Regions from separate parts of the Bradyrhizobium sp. sBnM-33 genome, predicted to be linked through region 1. Evidence: predicted binding sites of a transcription regulator. Region 1 holds the regulator's gene; each other region holds the start of a gene.
What was found. The regulator PhoB, encoded in region 1, activates phosphate uptake and scavenging genes when phosphate is short. The targets are predictions, from matches to a motif close to TGTCATNNANCTGTCAT.
Positions count from the first base shown of each region.

Region 2: RX328_RS19045 (YbhN family protein) is a predicted target of PhoB. The motif match lies at 3,216-3,232, and genes of this name have one in related genera.
Region 3: RX328_RS37390 (esterase-like activity of phytase family protein) is a predicted target of PhoB. The motif match lies at 1,516-1,532, and genes of this name have one in related genera.
Region 4: phnC (phosphonate ABC transporter ATP-binding protein) is a predicted target of PhoB. The motif match lies at 4,021-4,037, and genes of this name have one in related genera.

Region 1 covers NZ_CP136624.1:739,328-744,710, reverse strand. Annotated here, with positions in the region: gene RX328_RS03485 (aspartate aminotransferase family protein) at 1-969, opposite strand, end outside; gene RX328_RS03480 (GcrA family cell cycle regulator) at 1,464-1,973, shown strand; gene phoB (phosphate regulon transcriptional regulator PhoB) at 2,200-2,904, opposite strand; gene phoU (phosphate signaling complex protein PhoU) at 2,978-3,694, opposite strand; gene pstB (phosphate ABC transporter ATP-binding protein PstB) at 3,706-4,527, opposite strand; gene pstA (phosphate ABC transporter permease PstA) at 4,524-5,369, opposite strand; gene pstC (phosphate ABC transporter permease subunit PstC) at 5,374-5,383, opposite strand, start outside.
Region 2 covers NZ_CP136624.1:4,178,341-4,183,723, forward strand. Annotated here, with positions in the region: gene RX328_RS19040 (hypothetical protein) at 1-1,886, opposite strand, end outside; gene RX328_RS19045 (YbhN family protein) at 1,999-3,063, opposite strand; gene RX328_RS19050 (ferritin-like domain-containing protein) at 3,448-3,954, shown strand; gene RX328_RS19055 (EAL domain-containing protein) at 4,127-5,383, shown strand, end outside.
Region 3 covers NZ_CP136624.1:7,976,862-7,982,244, forward strand. Annotated here, with positions in the region: gene RX328_RS37380 (FecCD family ABC transporter permease) at 1-669, shown strand, start outside; gene RX328_RS37385 (heme ABC transporter ATP-binding protein) at 666-1,466, shown strand; gene RX328_RS37390 (esterase-like activity of phytase family protein) at 1,581-2,933, shown strand; gene RX328_RS37395 (hypothetical protein) at 3,085-3,945, opposite strand; gene RX328_RS37400 (alpha-ketoglutarate-dependent dioxygenase AlkB) at 4,244-4,813, shown strand; gene RX328_RS37405 (DUF763 domain-containing protein) at 4,869-5,383, shown strand, end outside.
Region 4 covers NZ_CP136624.1:8,541,257-8,546,639, reverse strand. Annotated here, with positions in the region: gene RX328_RS40095 (peptidoglycan-binding protein) at 1-1,537, shown strand, start outside; gene RX328_RS40090 (DUF3592 domain-containing protein) at 1,684-2,232, shown strand; gene RX328_RS40085 (caspase family protein) at 2,229-3,926, shown strand; gene phnC (phosphonate ABC transporter ATP-binding protein) at 4,113-4,871, shown strand; gene phnD (phosphate/phosphite/phosphonate ABC transporter substrate-binding protein) at 4,902-5,383, shown strand, end outside.

The DNA of each region.
Region 1 (5,383 bases):
AGTGGGATAGCGGTCGACGACGGAGGCCAGCTTCTGTTTCAACAGCAGCGACATCTTCTGCACGTGATCGAAGAAGCCGGGCTTCAGCATCACGTCGAGCACGGCGTTGGCGGCAGCGATCGCCAGCGGATTGCCGCCGAAGGTCGAGCCGTGCGAGCCCGGCGTCATGCCGCTTGCTGCTTCCGCCGTCGCCAGCACCGCGCCGATCGGGAAACCGCCGCCCAGCGCCTTTGCCAGCGACATCACATCCGGCGTCACGCCGACGCGCCTGTAGGCGAAGAGATCGCCGGTGCGGCCCATGCCGGTCTGCACCTCATCGAACGCGAGCAACAGGCCCTTCTCGTCGCAGAGCTGGCGCAGCGCCTTGAAGAAAGACTGCGGCGCCGAGCGCACGCCGCCCTCGCCCTGCACCGGCTCGATCAGGATGCCGGCGGTCTGCGGGCCGATCGCTTTCTTGACCGCTTCGAGATCGCCATGCGGCACCTGGTCGAAACCGTCCATCGGCGGCCCAAAGCCTTCGAGATATTTCGCGGAGCCGGTGGCCGCCAGCGTGCCCAACGTGCGGCCGTGGAACGCGCCCTCGAAGGTGATGAGGCGATAGCGTTCAGGATGGCCCTTGGAGAATTGATAGCGGCGCACGACCTTGATCACGCCTTCCATCGCCTCCGCGCCGGAATTGCAGAAGAACACCAGGTCGGCAAAGCTCTGCTCGCAGAGCCGCGCGGCGAGCTTTTCGCCATCGGGCGACTTGAACAGGTTCGACATGTGCCAGAGCTTCGTCGACTGTTCCTGCAACGCCTTGATCAGGTGCGGATGGCAGTGACCGAGCGCATTCACCGCGACGCCTGAGGTGAAGTCGAGATAACGCTCGCCATTGGTGGAGGTCAGCCAGCAGCCTTCGCCGCGTTCGAAGCCGAGATCGACCCTGGCGAAGACGGGGAGCAGATGCGACGTGGCGCTATTGGTCATGGCAATCACTGAGGTTTGAGACCTGCCTTTGAGACCTGCCGCGGGCGTGCATTGGCGCGAACGCGGCAACAGCCGGTCTTGCGAAAACGAAACGTGCCGCCTCTTAAGGGCGGCACGTGAGAGGCATTCTATGTGGGCGGGGAGCGCTGTCAACACGCCACGGAACGGCCTTTCCTGCCGTGCAAGGGGCTGAAATCCGTAGGATTGCGGTGTGGTGGAAACCACGCAGTGAAATGCCTAGATGTCAGAACATGTGGACGCTCGGGCCCGGACTCTTGCGCCGGAGTCACGCCATATTGTAGCGTTTGGGCTGTCGGATACGACATCTCGTGCGGCAGTTCTGATCCCTGGAGTCCTTTTGTGCAGGCGTAAACGTTCGGGCGCGGTTAGCGCGCCCGGCGAGGGCTAAGGGATTCTGACCGCAGGGATTTTTGAGACGATGACATCGCCAGCGCCGCCCCGATTGGCCGGCGCGATGCGAAGGGAAGATTACGATGACGGTTTTGACCTGGTCCGACGATCGCGTCGAGCAGCTTAAGAAGCTCTGGGAAGCCGGATTGTCGGCAAGCCAGATCGCCGCGGAACTCGGAAATGTGACGCGAAACGCCGTGATCGGCAAAGTGCACCGGCTGGGCCTTTCCGGCCGCGCCAAGAGCCCCTCCTCGGCCGCCCCGCGGCAGCGCAAGGCACGCCCCGCCCAACCGATGATGCGGGTTTCGCGCCCGGTCTCGCGCGGCAACACCGCGCTCGCGCACGCCTTCGAAGTCGAGATGGAGCCAGATCCGATCGCCTTCGACAACGTCGTGCCGATGAGCCAGCGGCTGTCGCTGCTCGAACTGAACGAGGCCACCTGCCACTGGCCGGTCGGCGATCCCTCGAGCCCGGAATTCTTCTTCTGCGGCGGCAAAGCGCTCACGGGCCTGCCCTATTGCGCCCATCACTCGCGCATCGCCTACCAGCCCGCGGCCGACCGCCGGCGTCAGCAACCGAAGACAACAAGGTAAGTCGCGGTTTGCCGTAGCCCGGATAGAGCGAAGCGAAATCCGGGACGATCTCGCGATGGGCTGACATTCCCCGGGTCGCGCTTCGCTCCACCCGGGCTACGCGTTCCACTGTCATCGCGAGCGTAGCGAAGCAATCCATACTTGCTTTGCCGCACGATGGATTGCTTCGCTTCGCTCGCAATGACGATGAGAGAGTCCCCGCTTTCGCGCGGACAACGATGGAGCCTTACGGCTCCACCTTCGCAAACCTATCATCCAGCGCATACCCCGCGCCGCGGACGGTGCGGATCGGGTCCTGCTCGCGGCCGGGGTTGAGCAGCTTGCGCAGGCGGCCGATGTGGACGTCGACGGTGCGCTCGTCGATATAGATGTCGCGGCCCCAGACGCTGTCGAGCAACTGCTCGCGGCTGAAGACGCGGCCGGGATGCTCCAGGAAAAATTCCAGCAGGCGATACTCGGTCGGGCCGAGATCGATCTGACGGCCCGAGCGCGCGACGCGGCGTTTTTCGCGATCGAGTTCGATATCGCCATAGGTCAGCACGGTGGCGAGCCGCTCGGGGCTTGCCCGCCGCAACAGGCCCTTCACCCGCGCCAAAAGTTCCGGCACCGAGAACGGCTTGACGATGTAGTCGTCGGCGCCGGTCGCAAGCCCGCGCACGCGCTCGCTCTCCTCGCCGCGCGCGGTCAGCATGATGATCGGCAATTGCTTGGTTTCGGGGCGCGCCCTTAAGCGGCGGCACAACTCGATGCCCGACAGCCCCGGCAGCATCCAATCGAGCACGACGAGATCGGGCACGCGCTCTTTCAGCCGTGTATCCGCATCGTCGCCGCGGCCGACGGTTTCGACCTCGTAGCCTTCTGCGTCGAGGTTGTAGCGCAACAGCGTGGTCAGCGCTTCCTCGTCCTCGACCACCATTATGCGCGCGCTCATCCTGCTCTTGCCTCTTCTGTTTGACGCGTTTTCTTCATGCGAACCGGTTTCCACGTCGCTGGAAAACACTATGTCAAGTGTTGGGTACGGTGGTCGCAAACGTCGTCATGTCGCCCTTCGGGCGCTTGTCGAGCATCTGCTGACCCTCGATCATGTAGAACACGGTTTCGGCGATGTTGGTGGCGTGATCGCCGATCCGTTCGATGTTCTTGGCGCAGAACATCAGATGGATGCAGAACGAGATGTTGCGCGGATCTTCCATCATATAGGTCAGGAGTTCGCGGAACAGCGAGGTGCAGATGGCGTCGACTTCCTCGTCGCCCTTCCACACCGCCATCGCCGCCGGCAGATCGTGCGCGGCATAGGCGTCCAGCACCGACTTGACCTGCGATTGTACCAGGTCGGTCATGTGTTCGAGGCCGCGCATCAGCTTCAGCGGCTGGAAATCGTTCTCCAGCGCCGCGACGCGCTTGCCCATGTTCTTGGCGAGGTCGCCGATCCGTTCCAGATCGGTGGCAACCCGCATCGAGCCGACGATTTCGCGCAAATCGATCGCCATCGGCTGACGGCGGGCGATGGTCAGCACCGCGCGCTCCTCGATCAGATGCTGCAGGCGGTCGATCTCGACGTCGGTGGCGACGACGTGCTTGCCGAGCGCGACGTCGCGGCGGACCAGCGCGTCGACGGATTCGGTGATCATGCGCTCAGCCAGGCCGCCCATCTCGGCGACCAGGCGCGTCAATTCCTGAAGGTCGCTGTCGAATGCCTTGGCGGTGTGCTCAGAAGCCATCTGTTATCTCCTTAACCAAACCGCCCCGTGATGTAGTCCTGGGTACGTCGATCGCGCGGCGAGGTGAAAATCTTGTTGGTATCGTCGAATTCGATCAGCTCGCCGAGATACATGAAGGCGGTCTTGTCCGAGACGCGCGCCGCCTGCTGCATATTATGGGTGACGATGGCGATGGTGTAGTCCTCCGCCAGTTCCTGAATCAGTTCCTCGATCTTGGCGGTCGAGATCGGATCGAGCGCCGAGCAGGGCTCGTCGAACAGGATCACCTCGGGCCTGACCGCAACGGTGCGCGCGATGCATAGCCGCTGCTGCTGACCGCCGGACAGCGAGAGGCCACTGGCGTTCAACTTGTCCTTGACCTCGTTCCACAGCGCGCCGCCGCGCAGCGCCTTCTCGACCCGGCCGTCCATCTCGGACTTCGAGATCTTCTCATAGAGACGGATGCCGAAGGCGATATTCTCGTAGATCGTCATCGGGAACGGCGTCGGCTTTTGGAACACCATGCCGACGCGGGCCCGCAGCAGATTGAGGTCGAGCTTCGGGTCGAGGACGTTGGTCTGGTCGAGCAAGAGCTGACCGGTGGCGCGCTGACCCGGATAGAGATCATACATCCGGTTGAATATCCGCAGCAACGTGGATTTGCCGCAGCCGGACGGGCCGATGAAGGCGGTGACGCGATGGGTGCCGAGCGTGAGATTGATGTCCTTCAGCGCGTGGTGCTCGCCATAGTAGAAGTTCAGGCCGCGGGCGGTCACCTTGGGTGCGGCCTCGGGCAGCGCCACCTGCGGAACTGGGCCGCTCGCGTTACTTACGGATACGGAGAGTTCGGTCATTTGGATATCCTCTCGGCGCCAAGAATGCGCGCGCCAATGTTCAGGGCCAATACGGTGAGCGTGATCAACAGGGCACCGGCCCAGGCGAGTTGCTTCCAGTAGGCATAGGGGCTCTGGACGAAGTTGTTGATGGTCACCGGCAGGTTCGCCATCGTCTTGGTCATATCCAGGCTGAAGAACTGGTTGGAGAGCGCGGTGAACAAGAGCGGCGCGGTTTCGCCGGCGACCCGGGCGGTCGCGAGCAGGACGCCGGTGATCAGGCCAGCGCGCGCCGCACGATAGGCGATGCGCCGGATCACCAGCGAGCGCGGCATGCCGAGCGCGGACGCCGCTTCCCGCAGGGGATTGGGAACCAATCCCAGCATGTCCTCGGTGGTGCGGACCACCACGGGGATCACGATCACGGCGAGCGCGAGACATCCGGCGAACGCCGAGAACCCGCCCATCGGCACCACGATGGCGCCGTAGATGAACAGGCCGATGATGATCGAGGGCGCACTCAACAGGATGTCGTTGATGAAACGGATCACCGAGGTGAGCTTGTCGTGCTTGCCGTATTCGGCGAGGTAGGTGCCGGCGAACAGGCCGAGCGGCGCGCCAATGCCGACCCCGACCATGGTCATGATGATCGAGCCGATGATGGCGTTGCGCAGGCCGCCGTCGGTCGATCCGGGCGGCGGCGTATCCTGAGTGAAGACGGCGAAATTGATGCCGGAAAGGCCATTGAAGAACAGCGTGAACAGGATCAAAGCGAGCCAGGTCACGCCGAACAGCGCGGCACCCATGCACAGGTACTTGACGATGATGTTGTTGCGGCGGCGAGATACGTAAATCGGGTTCATGATCTCAGTTCCCC
Region 2 (5,383 bases), 3.4 Mb from region 1:
TCAGGCACCGCCGCATCGAGCTGCAGCACGGCGGCGGCGGCCGGCACGGCGGCATCCGCCATCGCGGCGTGGCCCTCGGCGCTCGGATGCACCGCGCCGCCATAGACCGCGGACAAGACCCCCCATGTCGCATCATGGATATCGGATGGCTGCTGCGATGCCGGCAGGCCTTGCGGGTAGGTCATCGCCGCGAAGTAGCTGTCGTTGGCGTCGCGGATCCAGCGCGCGCGCGGCAGATAGGCGCGGTACTCACCGGCGCTGCGGCCGCACAGCATCGGCTGGCTGGCGGCCGTGACGATATCCGGATCGAAGCTGTCGCCGGTCGCCGAGAAACACTGCCGGTCGAATTCGGGATCGTTTTCGGCGCGTGCGCAGAAGCCGTGGTTGGCGAAGCTGGCTTGATGGCTGTCAACGAAGGTCATGCGGTCGGCGCGGGGATTGCGGCACAGGATGCCGCCCTCACAGAGCGCCAGTGCCCGCAACTGCGGCAGGAATTCGCTTTCGACGAAGTTCGATACCGCCGCCAGCCGCTGCGGTTGGGCGTTGAAGGAAGGATGGATATCGAAGCCGGCGCGTCCGCCGGGGCAGGGCGCGCCGCCATTCGACAACGTCGGATTGGCGTAGGCGGTGTAGACCACCCGCGACAGGTCACCGCCAAGCAGCGGCTTCAGCGCCTCGCGCAGCTTGGCAAAGCCCTGCGGTAGGTCCCGCGTCATCGCGCTACGTGCGTCGTCTACCGAGGCCATCACGCCGCTGCGCCGAAACAGTGCGCGTTCGGTTGCTGTGTCCACGATGACATCGGCGACGAGGCCGGAAAAATAGATGTCGTTGGCGCCGATTGATAGCAGCACCAAGTCGAGCTGGCGGTCCGACTGGCGGCGTTTCGCGGCGGCGAGAGCTTCACGCAGCTCGGCCAGTTGCCCGTTGACGGTACCCTGGCACGCACCGCCCGATTTCGACGGCAGGCAGTCGCGGGCGCGCTGCGAGCCGAACAGCCCGTCGGCAATGGTGGCGCCCGTGCAGGCCAGCGGCAGGTAGGTCACCGCGATATGCGGATATCGCACGGCGAGCGCCAGTGCGGTTCGCGTCTGATAGCTGTAGAGCGAACGGTGGCAGGCGGGGTTAAACCAGAGCGCACTCTGCCGCTGCCAGACGGCGAGGGAATCGGGCGCCTCGCAGGCCCGTCCGCCTTTATATCCCGCGCGGCTCGGCCGGTAATATTGCGAGGCCGCTGTGCCGAGATAGGAGCGGAAGCAGAAGCCTTCATCGGCGAGCGCAATTGGGCGGTCTGGATTTCCCTCGCCGGACGCGATGCTGTCGCCGAGACCCGCTATGAAGATGTCGCGTACCGCGATCTCGGTGAAAGCGCGCTGAGTGCCCTCCGAGCTGGATATGTCGGCGGTCACGACCGTGGTGCGGCCGTAGCGGACGCGGAGATTGACTGGTTCGGCGCAGTCGAAAGTGGAAGTTTGCGGGCCGTCGCCGTCGTCGACCGTCCAGGCGCAGGTCGCGCCGACCGGCACCGGGCCCGTCAGTCGGATCACGACCGGATGATCGATCGGTGTCAGATAGCTTTCTTTGACGTTGTCGCGCGTGCAGGGCTCGCTGACGCGGCCGGCGAGATCGATGCAGAGCCGGTTCACGGTATTGCGTGCCCAGCCGCGGCCGTCGCTCTGGATCGCCAGCACCTGCTCTGAAGCCAGCACGCTGCGGCCGCGTCCGCTTTCGGCATGCAGCAGGAAATCCCGCTCCTCGCGGAACAGGCGGAAGCGGTTGCGTACTTCCCAAGAAATCTGCAGCGGCCCGTAGCCCCCGGCGGTCTGGGCTTCCGCCGCGGACGTGATTATTCCAATCAGCACGCCGGCAAGCAGCGCGACCGACATCATCGAACGTGAGAGAATTCCAGCCATGGCGTCGTTTGACGTTAGCGGTAAGGCAGAAATAAGAGAATGAGGCAGCTCTGCCTCAAAAGACCAGACGGTGCAGATAACGACGCCGTTACCGGCCTCGGGAATGCCGGCCCTCGACCGGTTGCCGCACCCGGGCCTTGGCGGTGCACGCTTCGCCGAGCCGACGGCGGTCCAGCCAAGGCTGCACCACGCTGAGCCAGAGTTCGCGCGTGCCCATGATCCAAATCGAGATGCCGAAGGGAATCAGGAAGTACAGGATCCGGAATACCACCAGCGTCGCCAGTAATTGTTCCTTGCCGAACTGCGGCAGCGCCACCAGCATCGCGGCATCGAATACCCCGATGCTACCGGGTGCATGGCTGGCAAAACCGAGCAGCGTTGCCAGGATGAATACCACCGCCAACGAAATGAAATCGATGTGCGGCGCGATCGGCATCAGCAAATACATCGCCAGCGCGCAGAAGCCGAGATCGACGACGCCGATTAGGACTTGCAGCAACGTCAGCCTCGCCGAGGGCAGCACCACTTTCCAGCCGTTCTGGCCGAGTTCGCGGCGCCCTTCGCCCAAGAGCAGCCAGATGAAATAAACGGCGATGCCGGCAAGGCAGCCGATCGCGATCAGCCGGTTCATTGCCGGCGGCAGCAGGTCCATCGCCGACGCCGCCTCAGGATGCCAGGCCATGCCGATGCCGAGCACAAACAGATTGCCGAGCCAGAAGGTCAGGCCGGAGAGGAAGCAGATCTTGGCGACATCGATCGCAGTCAGGCCGTAGTCAGAATAGATCCGAAACCGGATCGCGCCGCCGGTGAAGACGGTGGCGCCGACGTTGTGACCGATGGTGTAGCTGGTGAAGCTCGACATCGCCGCGATGCGGTAGGGGACGTGCGTCTTGCCAATCGTTCGCAATGCGAAGAAATCATAGAAGGTCAGCGTGAAGAACGCGCCTACTACGCACAGTGCCGCCAGCGCGATCCGATGCGGGGCGATTTCGGTCAGGGCCGTCAAAACAACCCCAGTGTCGACGCCCTTCAGGGTGCGAACCAGATGGGTGATCGCAAGAATGATGATGAGAAGACTCGCAGCGATCCCCAGCCGTTTCCAGCCGATCTTCTCCTTGAAGCCACGCCTGAGCGCGGTCAGCAGCCGATGCATTCATCCTCCCGGCGGGCGCAATACGTAAAGATGGGCCTGTCACGACGGGTGACAGTCGACGGTCAGAGGCACCGTGCGCGAAACCCATAAGCCAAAACCGGGCCGTTGTGCAGCCCTTGACAAGCATGCCTTTTGGCGTCGTTCGTCGCCTTTGTCATACGCCATACATATGTCGCCGCGTTAACGATTTTGAGTCGCAACGAGGTCCGTTCCGCGGGCTCTTTTTGCCGCGCCGTTCCGTCCGTTCCATCGCGGCGTTTTCGCGGCCTTCAGGAACGTCCTTTTCGCGAGCAAGTTAGCCTCCAATCAACATCGAACATGAAGCGCGCGCCCCGGCCAGCATGAGGCCTGCGCCAGCGTGTTCCCAAACGAAGGAGAACCGCAATGGGACTGTTCACCAAAGACATCAAGACGATGAACGACCTGTTCATCCACCAATTGCAGGATATCTACTATGCCGAGAAGCAACTCGTGAAAGCACTGCCAAAAATGGCCGAAAAAGCCACTGACAAGCAGCTCAAACAGGGCTTCTTGGGCCATCTAGATGAAACCAAGACGCATGTGCAGCGTCTCGAAGAGATATTCCGCATGCACGGCGCCGAGGTGAAGGCGGTCGATTGCCCAGCGATCGACGGCATCATCGAGGAAGCCGACGATGTCGCGGGCGAGATTGAGGACAAGGACGTGTTGGACGCGGCCCTCATCAACGCCGCCCAGGCTGCCGAGCACTATGAAATCACCCGTTACGGCAGCCTGATTGCCTGGGCGCGGCAACTCGGCCGCAGCGATTGCGCCAGCATCCTGCAGAAGACGCTCGACGAGGAAAAGATAGTCGACCAGAAGCTCACCTCGCTGGCGGAAGGCAAGGTCAACCTGCGAGCCGCAAGCTGATTAGTCGCGCCATTGAGGCAAAACGCCGCGCGGGCGAGTAGCTCGCGCGGCGTTTCCGCGCCGGCATGCCTGGCATGCCAAAAAGCGTTTGTTTACCATCCGCGTAACCGCGCCGCGGCGGTTACGCCAAATATACGAATAGGACTGCTGTTACAGGCCTTCGGGGGTCTGTATGTATCGCGTCCTAACTTGCCTCACTTCCGAGCATGACTGGCGCCTGGTCGTGCTTGCCGGTGCCATTTGCTGGCTCGCCAGCGCAGTCGCCATCAGCCTGTTTCATCGTGCCCGGGCCTCGCGCGGCCGTACGCGCGCGATCTGGATCGGCCTCGACGCAGCGGTCGGCGGCTGCGGAATCTGGGCCACCCATTTCGTCGCGATGCTGGCCTACGATCCCGGCGCCGGAGCCGGATACAGCATTCCCGTTACGCTGTTGTCGCTGGTCTTCGCCATAGGCATCGTCGCCGTCGGTCTGTGCATTGCGCTGTCGAGCGCACGGTGGCCGGTGGTTGCGATTGGCGGCGCCGTGATTGGCGCCGGCGTCGCAGCGATGCACTACACCGGCATGGCGGCACTCGAGCTTCCGGCGTTCATTGTGTGGTCGCCCGGCATCGTTGTGGCCTCGATCGTGTTTGGCAGCGTGTTTGCGGCCATGGCGCTTCTTGTTGCCGCGCGTAGCGACAATCCCGCCCATACCGTGGGCGCCACAGGGCTGCTGACGGTTGCCATCGTTTCGCATCATTTCACGGCGATGGGCGCCGTCACGCTGATTCCCGACCCGACCCTCGGGACCGACGGGCTGTCGATTTCTCCGACCGCGCTTTCCTTCCTGACGGCGGTGGCAGCGTTCGCCATCCTCGGGCTATCGCTGCTGGCGGCCATGATCGACCGCCGCGCCAAGGGCGAGCTGCATCAGCAAAAAGTCCTGCTCGATACCGCGCTCGACAACATGTCGCAGGGACTTTGCATGTTCGATGCGGATGGTCGCATCCTGCTCAATAACCAACGCTACGCCGAAATGATGGACCGGACCGCCATGACTCTCCAGGGTCGTTTGCTGCTCGATGTCCTTCGGCAGCAGAAGGCGCTTGATCGATGGGATGGCGATCCCGATCAGTTCGTCGCCAACGTGATCGCTGCTGCCAAGGCCGGCAACAGCGTGACCAGAACGGTGAGCCGCAACGGACGTTCGCTCCGCGTCGTCGACCAGCCGATGAAGGGCGGCGGATGGGTCGCGACCTTCGAGGACATCACCGAATGGCAGGCTGCCCAGGAACAGATTTCCCACATGGCGCGCCATGACGCGCTGACCAATCTGCCGAACCGGACGTTGTTCCGCGAGCAACTCGAGAAGGCGTTGCGGCTCGCCAAGCGCAGCGATCAGCTTGCGGTGCTCTGTCTCGACCTCGACCACTTCAAGGATATCAACGAT
Region 3 (5,383 bases), 1.9 Mb from region 1:
ATGCAGCATCAGTTGCTGCCGATCGCGGCCTTCGCCGGGTCGCTCGCGACCACCGTCATCCTTTATTCGATCGCGAGCCGCTCGGGGCGGACGTCGATCGCGATTTTCCTGCTGGCCGGCATTGCCATCGCCGCCATCGCCAACGCCGGCATCGGGCTCCTCGTATTCATCGCCGACGATCGCCAGTTGCGCGACATCACGTTCTGGCTATTAGGTTCGCTGAGCGGCGCGACCTGGCCCAAGCTCGCCACGCTGGCGCCGGTGCTGGGATGTGCCGCGATCGCCTGCGTCTCGATTGCGCGTAGGCTCGACGTACTGGTGCTCGGCGAGGCCGAGGCGTTCCATAGCGGCGTCGACGTCGAGCGGCTGAAGCGGATTTCAATCGTGCTGGTGTCGGCGATGACGGGCGTGGCGGTTTCGGTCTGCGGCGTCGTCGGCTTTATCGGCATCGTGGTGCCGCATCTGTTGCGGCTGGTGATCGGGCCGGCGCACCGCTTGCTGTTGCCCGCTTCCATGCTGCTGGGCGCGGTGCTGCTGGTGGGCGCCGATACGCTGGCCCGCACCATCGTCGCGCCCGCGGAAATGCCGATCGGCATCCTGACGGCAGCAATCGGCGCGCCATTCTTTCTGGCCATGCTGCTCCGCCAGCGCGGGCTGGTTTCGCTATGACCGCCATTCTCGAAGCGCAGTTGGTTTCGATGGTCGTTGGCGGCGCCACGCTGGTCGATGGCATTGATCTTTGCGTCGCCCCCGGCGAGATGGTCGCGATCGTCGGCCCCAACGGCGCCGGCAAATCGACGCTGCTGCGGATGCTGTCCGGCGATCTCCGCCCGACGCGCGGTCAGATCAGGCTGAAGCAGCGCGACATCCACCTCTATGCGCCGCGTCAGCTCGCTTATCACCGCGCGATGCTGTCGCAGCATGTCAACGTCAACTTCCCGTTCACGGTCGAGGAGATCGTCCATATGGGCGCGGGTGATGCCGGCCGCTCCGCCGCGCAGCGGCTGGTCGATGCGGCGCTCGGCGAGGTCGATCTGGCGCATTTCAGCCAGCGGCAATTGCCGACGCTCTCGGGCGGCGAACAGCAGCGCGCGCATTTCGCCCGCGTGCTGGTGCAGCTCGCCTGCGGCGAGGCGCTGCATGGACCGGGGCTTCTGTTGCTGGACGAGCCGACCTCGAGTCTCGACATGCGCCACCAGATCGACCTTGTAGAAACCGCAAAGCGGCGCGCGCAGAACGGCACGGCTGTTATCGCGGTGCTGCACGACCTCAATCTCGCCATGCGGTTCGCCGACCGGATCGTGCTCTTGCATCGCGGCCGGCTCGCCGTCGATGGCGGCCGCAGCGATGTGATCACGACGGAAACCATCCGTCGGATTTTTGAGGTGGATGTGAAGATCGACTATACCGATCAGGGTGTGCCGTTCCTGCTGCCGCAGACCATGCGGCCGGCTGCAACGCAGTAACACCTAAACCGCAGCCTTATCCAACGCCGTTACGCGGCTTTCACAAAACTGTCAGCCGGCTGTAACAGCCGCTGCGCAAGACACTCCGCATCGCCATTCTACAGGAGATCCGCCATGCGCGTGTCATTGCTCTGCTCCGTCGCCTCCGTGTTTCTGGCCGGCGCTGCCTTCGCCCAAGGTGAAGGCGAATTTCCCGCCACGCTGAAGGGCCACGCCGTGCTGCCGGCACAGAGCTTTATCGAGGCGCCCGCTGATGCGCCTGACGATCTCAAGACATCAGGCAAATACACCACCGGCCGCCGCGTCGACGCTGTGGGCACTGTGATGGGCAAATCCTACGAACGCCCGACCGGCGTATCGCTGCCGTTCAAGGGACAGCCGCTGCAGGGCCATTCCGGCATCAAGGTGATGGCTGACGGTTCGTTCTGGGTGCTCACCGACAACGGCATGGGCTCGCGCTACAACTCGGCCGACTCGATGCTCTATCTCAACCGGCACAAGATCGACTGGGCGAGCGGCAAGATCGAGCGGCAGGAAACCATCTTCCTGCACGATCCGGACAAGAAGGTGCCGTTCCGCATCGTGCATGAGGACAGCGCCAAGCGCTATCTCACCGGTGCCGATTTCGACACCGAAGGTTTTCAGATCATCGGCGATACCATCTGGATCGGCGACGAGTTCGGACCCTATGTGCTGAAGGCCGACAAAACCGGCAAGGTCCTGGCGGTGTTCGAAACCACCGCCGACGGCAAGCCGGTGCGCTCGCCCGATCACTGGTCGGTGCAGTCGCCGGCAGCTCCAGGCGCAAGCTACACCACGGTCAATTTGCGCCGCTCCAAAGGCTATGAAGGTTTTGCCGCTTCGAAGGACGGCAAGTTCGTCTACGGGCTGCTGGAAGGCCCGCTGTGGGATGCCGAGAAGAAGGACCTTGAAAAGCTCGACGGCAAGGAAGCCGCGCGGATCCTCGAATTCGACGTCGCGGCCGAAAAATTCACCGGCCGCTATTGGCACTATGTGTTCGATAAGAACGGCCACGCCATCGGCGACTTCAACATGATCGACGCTTCAAACGGCCTGATCATCGAGCGCGACAATGGCGAAGGCACCGCCGACAAGGTCTGCCCGGCCGGTCAGCGGGGCGAAAATTGTTTTGCGGACCTCGCCAAATTTAAGCGCGTCTACAAGGTCGAGCTCTCCGACGCCAATGTCGGCAAGCCAGTGCGCAAGATCGCCTATATCGACCTGATGAAGATCCGTGATCCCGACAAGAAGGCGCGCAAGCCGCTCAATGACGGCGTGCTGACCTTCCCGTTCTTCACCATCGAGAACGTCGATCGCGTCGACGACACCCACATCATCGTCGGCAACGACAACAATTTGCCGTTCTCGTCGAGCCGCGACCCCAACAAGGCTGACGACAACGAGTTCGTGTTGCTGGAGGTGGAGGAGTTCTTGAAGGCGAAGTAGGCCGTGGCGTCCAAGCCAATCCCATCTTGAGGAGCGCGAAGCGGGGTCTCGAAGGATGAACGGCCCCCCGGTAGCCATCGCCCTTCGAGACGGCCGCAACGCGGCCTCCTCAGGGTAACGGAAAGCTATAGTGTGCCGGCGCAGCGCCGGGCTACGGCATCACCGTCTTTCGCCGGCTGAGCGCATTCGACCGCTCGATCCACTCCGGCAGCGGCGCACCATCGCGATGCCGTCCGCCGGCGCAAGCTGCGGCCCAGGCAGCCACGGCGCCGAGCAGGATGGCTGTCGCGACCGAGAAGGCGAGAATGATGCTGCTTCGCCGTGATCTCGCAATCGCGGTCTTGGCGCTGGCGACGACGCTATCGACCCGCCGCTCCGCATCGGGCGCGGAAAGGCCCGTGAGCGCGCCGACTTGCTGAATCAGATGGGTGCGGTCGTCCGCGCTGAGCCCGCTGTGGCTCGACGTGGTGAGCAGGATGCGGCCGGCTTCGGCCCGCTCGGCGCTGAGATCGACATTTGGCGCGCGGCGGCCGGCGCGAAACAGCCGGTCCAACTCATAGCTCAAGAGCGGCTCGGCGGTGCTGGCCTGCGCAGGGCCGCGCATCGAAGGTGTCCGGTTGATCGTGGCTGCGCCAATCAGGGCAGCGAGGAGCGCCCCCATGACGACGGCGAGTGCCCAGGCGCCCAGGCCGTGGGCGCCGTCAACATGTTCTGTTTCCTCCGCCGCAGCCGGGCCGGCCGAGAGACGGCTGTGACCGGCGATGTAGCCGCCGAGGCCGAAGCTGAGGACGGCCTGGATAATCAAATAAAGCCCCGACAGGATCGCCAGCGCCGCAGACGCATCACGCCAGGTCGGCGCAGTCGATGTAACTCCGAGACCGATCGTGGCGCCAAACGTCAGCAGCACGGACGAAAACGCCGTCGCCACAAACGCGCCTAGCACGATCGGCGACCATTGCAGCAAACGCGCCGCGACATCGCCGCGCACCGCAGGAGAAGAGACGTTTTCCATCGACCTCTCCATGCGCTAGCGAAGACCAAAGAAGGACAGAACCGCCAGGATTACGACAATGAGACCGACGAGATAGATGAGACCGTGCATGGCTTTCTCCATGTGCCCCGCCGCCATTTCTCAATCGACAATGGGCTTGGATTGGCAAAGTTCCTCCCGCTAGCAGGAAAAACAGGCAATCGACGCGGCGCAGTAGAGGTCTCCCCTTGCCGCGAACGCAATGCCCACTCGTCGGACTTTGTCTGCCGCTCTCGCCTCCCCATATTCCGTCCTTACGCAAGGCGCTGGGGACCAAGGGTTGACTGGACAGCTCGCACTATTTCCCGAAGACCGACCCGATGGCCTGCAATACGCGGCCGAATTCGTTTCGCCCTTACTCGAGCGCGAGCTCATTGGGCGGATCTCGGCGCTACCGCTGCAGCCGTTCCAGTTCGGCGTCTTCGAAGGCAAACGCCGGGTGGCGTCGTTCGGGTTCCGCTATGATTACACGCTGCAGCGATTGCAGCCGGCCGAGCCGATTCCCGACTGGCTCCGTCCGCTGATCGAGAAGGTCGAAGCGTATGGCGGGCCGCCGACGCAGATCGCGCAGGTGCTCTGCACCGAATACGAAGTCGGCGTCGGGATCGGCTGGCACCGGGACAAACGGCACTTTGACCGGATTTTCGGCCTTTCGATGGGATCGGCGTGCAAATTCCGCTTCCGGCGCGCGGTCGGCGAAAAATGGCAGCGCTACACGCTCGAGGCCGCGCCGCGCTCGCTCTATATGATGTCCGGCGAATCCCGCGAGGCCTGGGAACACAGCATTCCTCCGGTCGAGGCGAAGCGTTATTCGATCACGTTCCGCACGATGGCTGACCGAAAGAGCTGACAGCGCGGCTGGCCGGTCTGATAAACTGGCCGCCGATTCACATACGCAGGAACCGATGACAAGACGTACCGGCAGCGCCGATTTACCCTTGCATGGCGGGCGCGTACCCGCCTGGCTCGGGGTGCGCATGTCCTCGCTCGGCGCCATCATTACCCAGGCGATCGTGCATCATTACGGGCGTGACGAATTCTTAAGGCGTCTATCGCATCCGTTCTGGTTTCAGTCGTTCGGCGCTGTGATGGGCATGGACTGGCATTCGTCCGGCATCACCACCAGCGTGATCGGCGCGCTGAAGCGCGGGCTCAAGCCACTGGAGAGTGAGCTTGGGATTCATGTCTGCGGCGGCCGTGGCCAACATTCGCGCAAGACGCCGGACGAGCTTCGCTTGCTCGGCGAACGCACCGGCTTCGACGCTCCCCAATTGGTTCGCGCCAGCCGTCTTGTCGCCAAGGTCGACAGCGCCGCCGTGCAAGACGGCTTCGACCTCTATCTTCACGGCTTTTTCGTTACCGATGACGGCAAATGGACGGTCGTGCAGCAGGGCATGAACGGCGACAAGCGGCAGGCGCG
Region 4 (5,383 bases), 1.4 Mb from region 1:
TCAGGCGCATCGAATGTACAAGGCCGGCAGCGCCGATGCCTTCCTGAACAGCCTGCCCGCTGTAGCCGTTGCCCAGCCACCTGCGAGCGGTGTGCCCTCAGGTGCGGGCCTGGTTCAGCGCGCCCGCGCGCATATCGGCGAGCAATACGTCAACACGCAGGTACCGAAGGACGATCCGCATTGGCATGGTCCGTGGGACTGCGCCGAGTTCGTTTCATGGCTGGTCTATCAGGAAGCCGGTACGCTTTACGGCTGCGTCGACCACACGGCGCTGCCTGCCAAGGCCGATGCCTATACCGGCGCCTGGAAGGCTGACCTCGAACGGCTCGGTAAGCGCGTTTCGGTGGAGGAGGCGGCGGCAACCGTCGGCGGCATCGTGCTCCGCTATCCGCCTGGTCCGGGCAAGATGGGCCACATCGCAGTATGCGACGGCAACGGCGGCACCATCGAGGCAAAGGGACGGCGTTACGGCGTGGTGGCCGACACAGTGCACGGCCGCGGCTGGCATACCGGCATCCTGATTCCCGGCATTTCCTATGACAATGCCGCACCGATCAAGGTCAACCCGCCCGCCATCATCTACGAGGTCGGTGCGCCGAACATGGATATGGCCGTGGTTGCGCGCATCCAGGCGGCGCTGGCCGCCAAAGGCTTCGATCCCGGCCTGATCGACGGCGAGTTCGGATTAAACACGCAAGCAGCCGTGCTGCGTTTTCAGGAAGCCGAGGGCATGGTCGTCGATGGCGCGGTCGGGTCGGAGACGGCGGCGGCGCTCGGGGTCTCGCTCGGGGCCGAAGTCGTCCAGCCCGGCGTCGCCGTGGCGGAGACGGGTCCCGCCGCTGGCGCTGCCGCGCTCGACCTGCAGCAACTGCTCCCGCTCATTCTCATGTTGCTATCGAAGGAGAAACCGATGGCTGCCGATCCTGCCAAGCCGGGCCAAGGCCTCGAACTGCTGCTGCCGCTGATTTTGCAGTCGGCACTTACCGGCAAGCAGCTCGACATCACGCAGCTTCTTACCGTGCTTGCGACCGGCAAGCCCGCTGCGATGCCGGCGGTCACGCCGATCGCCAATGCGCCGGTGCTCGCGCAACCTGTCAACACCGTCCCGGCGCCGGTCGTCGCGCAGCCGGCAACGCCGCAACAGCCGGCCGCCGCGCCGCCGGTCGATCTCATCACCGTGCTGATGCCGCTGCTCTACGAGCGGCTGACCGGCAAGCCACTTCCAGGCACCGAAAAACCGGACAAGCCTGCCGAGCCGCTCGCGCCGGCGATGTCGCGGCCGAGCGTACAGCTTTCAGCGGGCATGCTTGGTATCGTCACCCTGCTGCAGTCGGCGGGCATTCTCAACCTGCCCTTCAATCTGGGAGCGATTGCTGGTCAGGCGCCAACCACAGCCGCGCCGGTTTCAGGTTCGACGCTGGCGACGATAATTCCGATCATCACCGGCGTGATCGGCGCCACCGGCGGCTTCGGCGCGATCGGCGGAATAGCATCGAAGCTGCTGGGCGGACTGCTCAGCGCGTTCGGGAAGAAATGAGGAACACCGGAGGTTGGAAGGAGTAAACCTCGGTGCGTCCGCGACCCGCTGCTCGGGAGTTGTGCCCGCCGCTGGTGCCATGACACCTGCTCGGGGCATTGAACCTTTCGGTCCACGCCAAGACACATCCACGCCTACAACAGTGTTTGCCGCAGGCGCGTCTTTTCATGGAAGATCCTACAGTTTTTCTCAGCCGCCTTGCCAGGTTCGCCCTGATACCGATTGGCCTGCTGCTATTGCTCGCAGCGGGCTCCAGTGTCTGGTCAACAAGAACATGGATTGCACGCGCCATTGAAACGCCCGGGTCGGTGATCGAGATGGTGCGCCTGCGCGACAGCGAGGATAAGGGCTACGTGTTTGCGCCAGTCGTGCGCTTCCAGACGATGGACGGTCGTACCATTGAATTTCAGTCCGGGCTGCGCACCAATCCGCCGGCCTATCGTACCGGACAGACTGTCTCGGTGCTCTACGATCCCGGCGTGCCGGAATCGGCGGCCATCCGGGGCGTGTTTTCTCTTTGGCTGATGCCGATCATCCTGGCTTTCATCGGGTCGATCTTCCTGGCGATCGGAACCGCCATGATCATGCTGATCAGGAGGGTGGCGCGGGCCTTCGATCAGCCGCCGCATCTGACTGACGTGGTTGGTTCGCCGGCGCGCGGGCAAGTCGCCGTTTTCAACAGGACAGGTTCATGATCGCGCTTCTGTTCGGTCATCGCCACGCCCGGCCGGGCCATGCCATGGCGCTTGTGCTAGCGCTTGCGTTGATGTTGCCCGGTGCCGGCGCATCCGAGGCCGCACCTTCCGACAATCGCGCAAAGCTCTGGAATTCCTGCCGTGCAGACGACAACGAGGCCGGCCTCGCAGCCTGTATGGCGATCATCAGCACGCCCGGCATTTCAAAACGAGAGCGCGCGATCGCGTACTACAATCGGTGCTATAAGTTCATCACCCGGCACGACTACAGGAACGCACTCGCCAGCTGCGACCGGTGCCTTGAAGACAATCCCTCCTTCGTCGAAGCATGGCTTAACCGGGCGTTGATCCGCAGCGGGTTCGGCCAATTCGACCTCGCCATCATAGACGCGACCAAGGCGCTCGCGGTCGCGAACAATAATTCCGACCGCGCCGACGCGTTGCGTAACCGCGCCGCTGCCCATGTGCGACGTGGCAGCATCGCGGAGAGCCGGGCTGATCTGGACCAGGCGGCCAGGCTGCAACCTGGCGGCATCTACAATTTCATCCACCAGGCCGACTTCCTGGTGCAACTTGGCCGTCCCGATGAGGCGCTCCAACAGATTGCGCGAGCTCGCGCCGCTCGGGTCAGCGGTAACTCTTCGCAGCAGAAGACTTCCGCCGACATCGGCTTGCTGCACGGAAAAGCCCTCGTGGCGCTGAAGCGTTACCCGGAAGCGCTTCCTGTGCTGGATGCGCTGCTCAAGATCGACCCCCAAAACGCCGAAGCGTTTGCGCTAAAGAGCGTGGCATTGGGTCGAACCAACAACATCGCGGCCGCACGGGATGCGCTGTCCACCGCGCGCCGGCTGCCGCTGTCCAGTCCCGACGCCGCCGACGTGTTCCGCGAGGCGGAGCAGCTTGTGCGCGAGGTGGATAGCGCAATGGCGCCGCCCCGCGGCGAACCGGTCGCGCCGGGCGCAACGCCGTCGCGCGAGCGCAACAATCGGGTTGCGCTGGTGATCGGCAATGCCGCCTATCAGAACGTTTCACCCCTCAAGAATGCGGGCCGCGACGCCGAGGCGCTGGCGGCGGAATTCGACGCGCTTGGCTTCCGCAAGGTGACGCTGCTGCGCGATCAGACGCGCGAACAGATGTTTGCCGCCCTGCGAGCCTTCGCCAGGGAGGCGGAAACGTCTGACTGGGCCGTCATCTATTTTGCCGGCCACGGACTCGAGATGGGCGGAATCAACTGGCTCGCACCTGTCGATGCGCAGTTGAAGACCGATCGCGACGTGCGCCTCGAAGCAGTGTCGATCGACGAGCTCAGCACCGCGATCGAAGGCGTGCGGGGATTGCGGCTCATCGTGCTGGATGCGTGCCGGGACAATCCTTTCGCGCCGCAGATGCGCTTCACTAACAGCACGCGCTCGCTCGGAACGGGGCTAGCGCGCGTGGAGCCCGAGGGCGGGACCATGATCGCCTATGCGGCGAAAGCCGGTCAGGTGGCGCACGATGGGGACGACGACAACTCTCCGTTCATGAAAGCGCTGCTCAATCGGCTGAAGCAGCCGGGGCTGGAGATCTCCATGCTCTTTCGCTTCGTCCGCGATGATGTGATGGCCGCAACCGGACGGCAGCAGGAGCCTTTTGTCTACGGCTCGCTGCCGAGCGAACCCTTTTATTTCCGTACCGCAGCGACAGCTTCGCGGTGAGGCGGATCAATCGCGTACAGAAAACTCAACACGTCCGAGTTTTGAGAGAGTAGCTCGGACCAGCAGGTCGGGCATCGAGCCTGCCTTGGGCCTGTGTCATCCTGACGTCATGGACGCTTGATAGTCGGACTAAGCGAACAATTAACGATTTTGTTCGGAAACAGCGAACACGCTGCGAGGTTCGAGATGCTGTCGCTCCAGAACGTGACCGTTACATATCCCAATGGGGTCGTGGCGCTGCGGCCGACCACTGCCATGTTCGAGCGGGGAAAATTCATCGTTCTTCTCGGCACCTCAGGGGCGGGAAAATCGACATTGCTGCGCAGCCTCAATGGGCTCGTGCGGCCTACGTCGGGTGAGGTTTGCGTCGAGGGGCGTGGATCGATCTTCTCTAGCCGCACACAGTTGCGGGCGCATCGGCGGCGGACTGGAATGGTGTTCCAGCAACATCATTTGATCGGCCGGCTGTCGGCGCTCGACAACGTGCTGACAGGACGGCTTGCTGCGCACAGTGTGGTGCGGTCGATTTTTCCGCTGCCGTGCGCTGACCGCCTGCTGGCCCTGGAGGCGCTTGACCGGGTCGGACTTGCCGACAGGGCGCTGGACCGCGCCGATCAGCTTTCCGGTGGACAACAGCAACGCGTCGGCATCGCGCGCGCCATGGCCCAAAAGCCGGAAATCATGCTCGCCGATGAACCCGTCGCGAGCCTCGATCCTGCCACGTCCGTCCGGGTGCTCGAAGATCTTCATCGGATCTGCCGCGAGGACGGGATCACCGCGATCGTCAGCCTGCATCAGGTCGATCTGGCATGTCGGTTCGCCGATCACATCATCGGCCTCGCGCAGGGCGGCATCGTTTTCGAAGGGGCGCCGGATCAACTCGGGTCGGTTACGCTCGATCGTATCTATGCGATGGAACGCAAAGGCTTGGCCAAAGCGGCTTAGTCGAGCCCTCAATCTAGATGGAGAAATCAGATGATTCAGCGCCGCAACTTCCTCGTTGCATCGGCCGCGGCCGGGCTCTGCGTGCTCGCCGCTCCGGCATTTGCCGCCGACAAGACAAACCCCGACAAGCTGCGTATCGCACTGCTTCCCGACGAGAACGCGTCGACCATCATTCAGAATGCACAGCCGCTCAAGAAGTACCTTGAGGAGGTGCTCAAGAGACCCGTCGAGATCATCGTCACCACGGACTATTCGTCGATGATCGAGGCGATGCGGTTCGGACGCATCGAGGTCGGATATTTTGGCCCGTTCTCCTACGTGCTCGCCAAGTCGAAAGCGCCGGAAATCGAGCCCTTCGGCGTAGGCGTCGAAAAGGGTAAACCCAATTATCAGTCAATCCTGATAGCCACGGCGGATGGCCCGGTGAAGGAACTGGCCGACATTAAGGGCAAGCCATTCGCATTCGGTGATCGGGCTTCCACGTCGAGCCATCTTGCGCCGCGCGCCCTTCT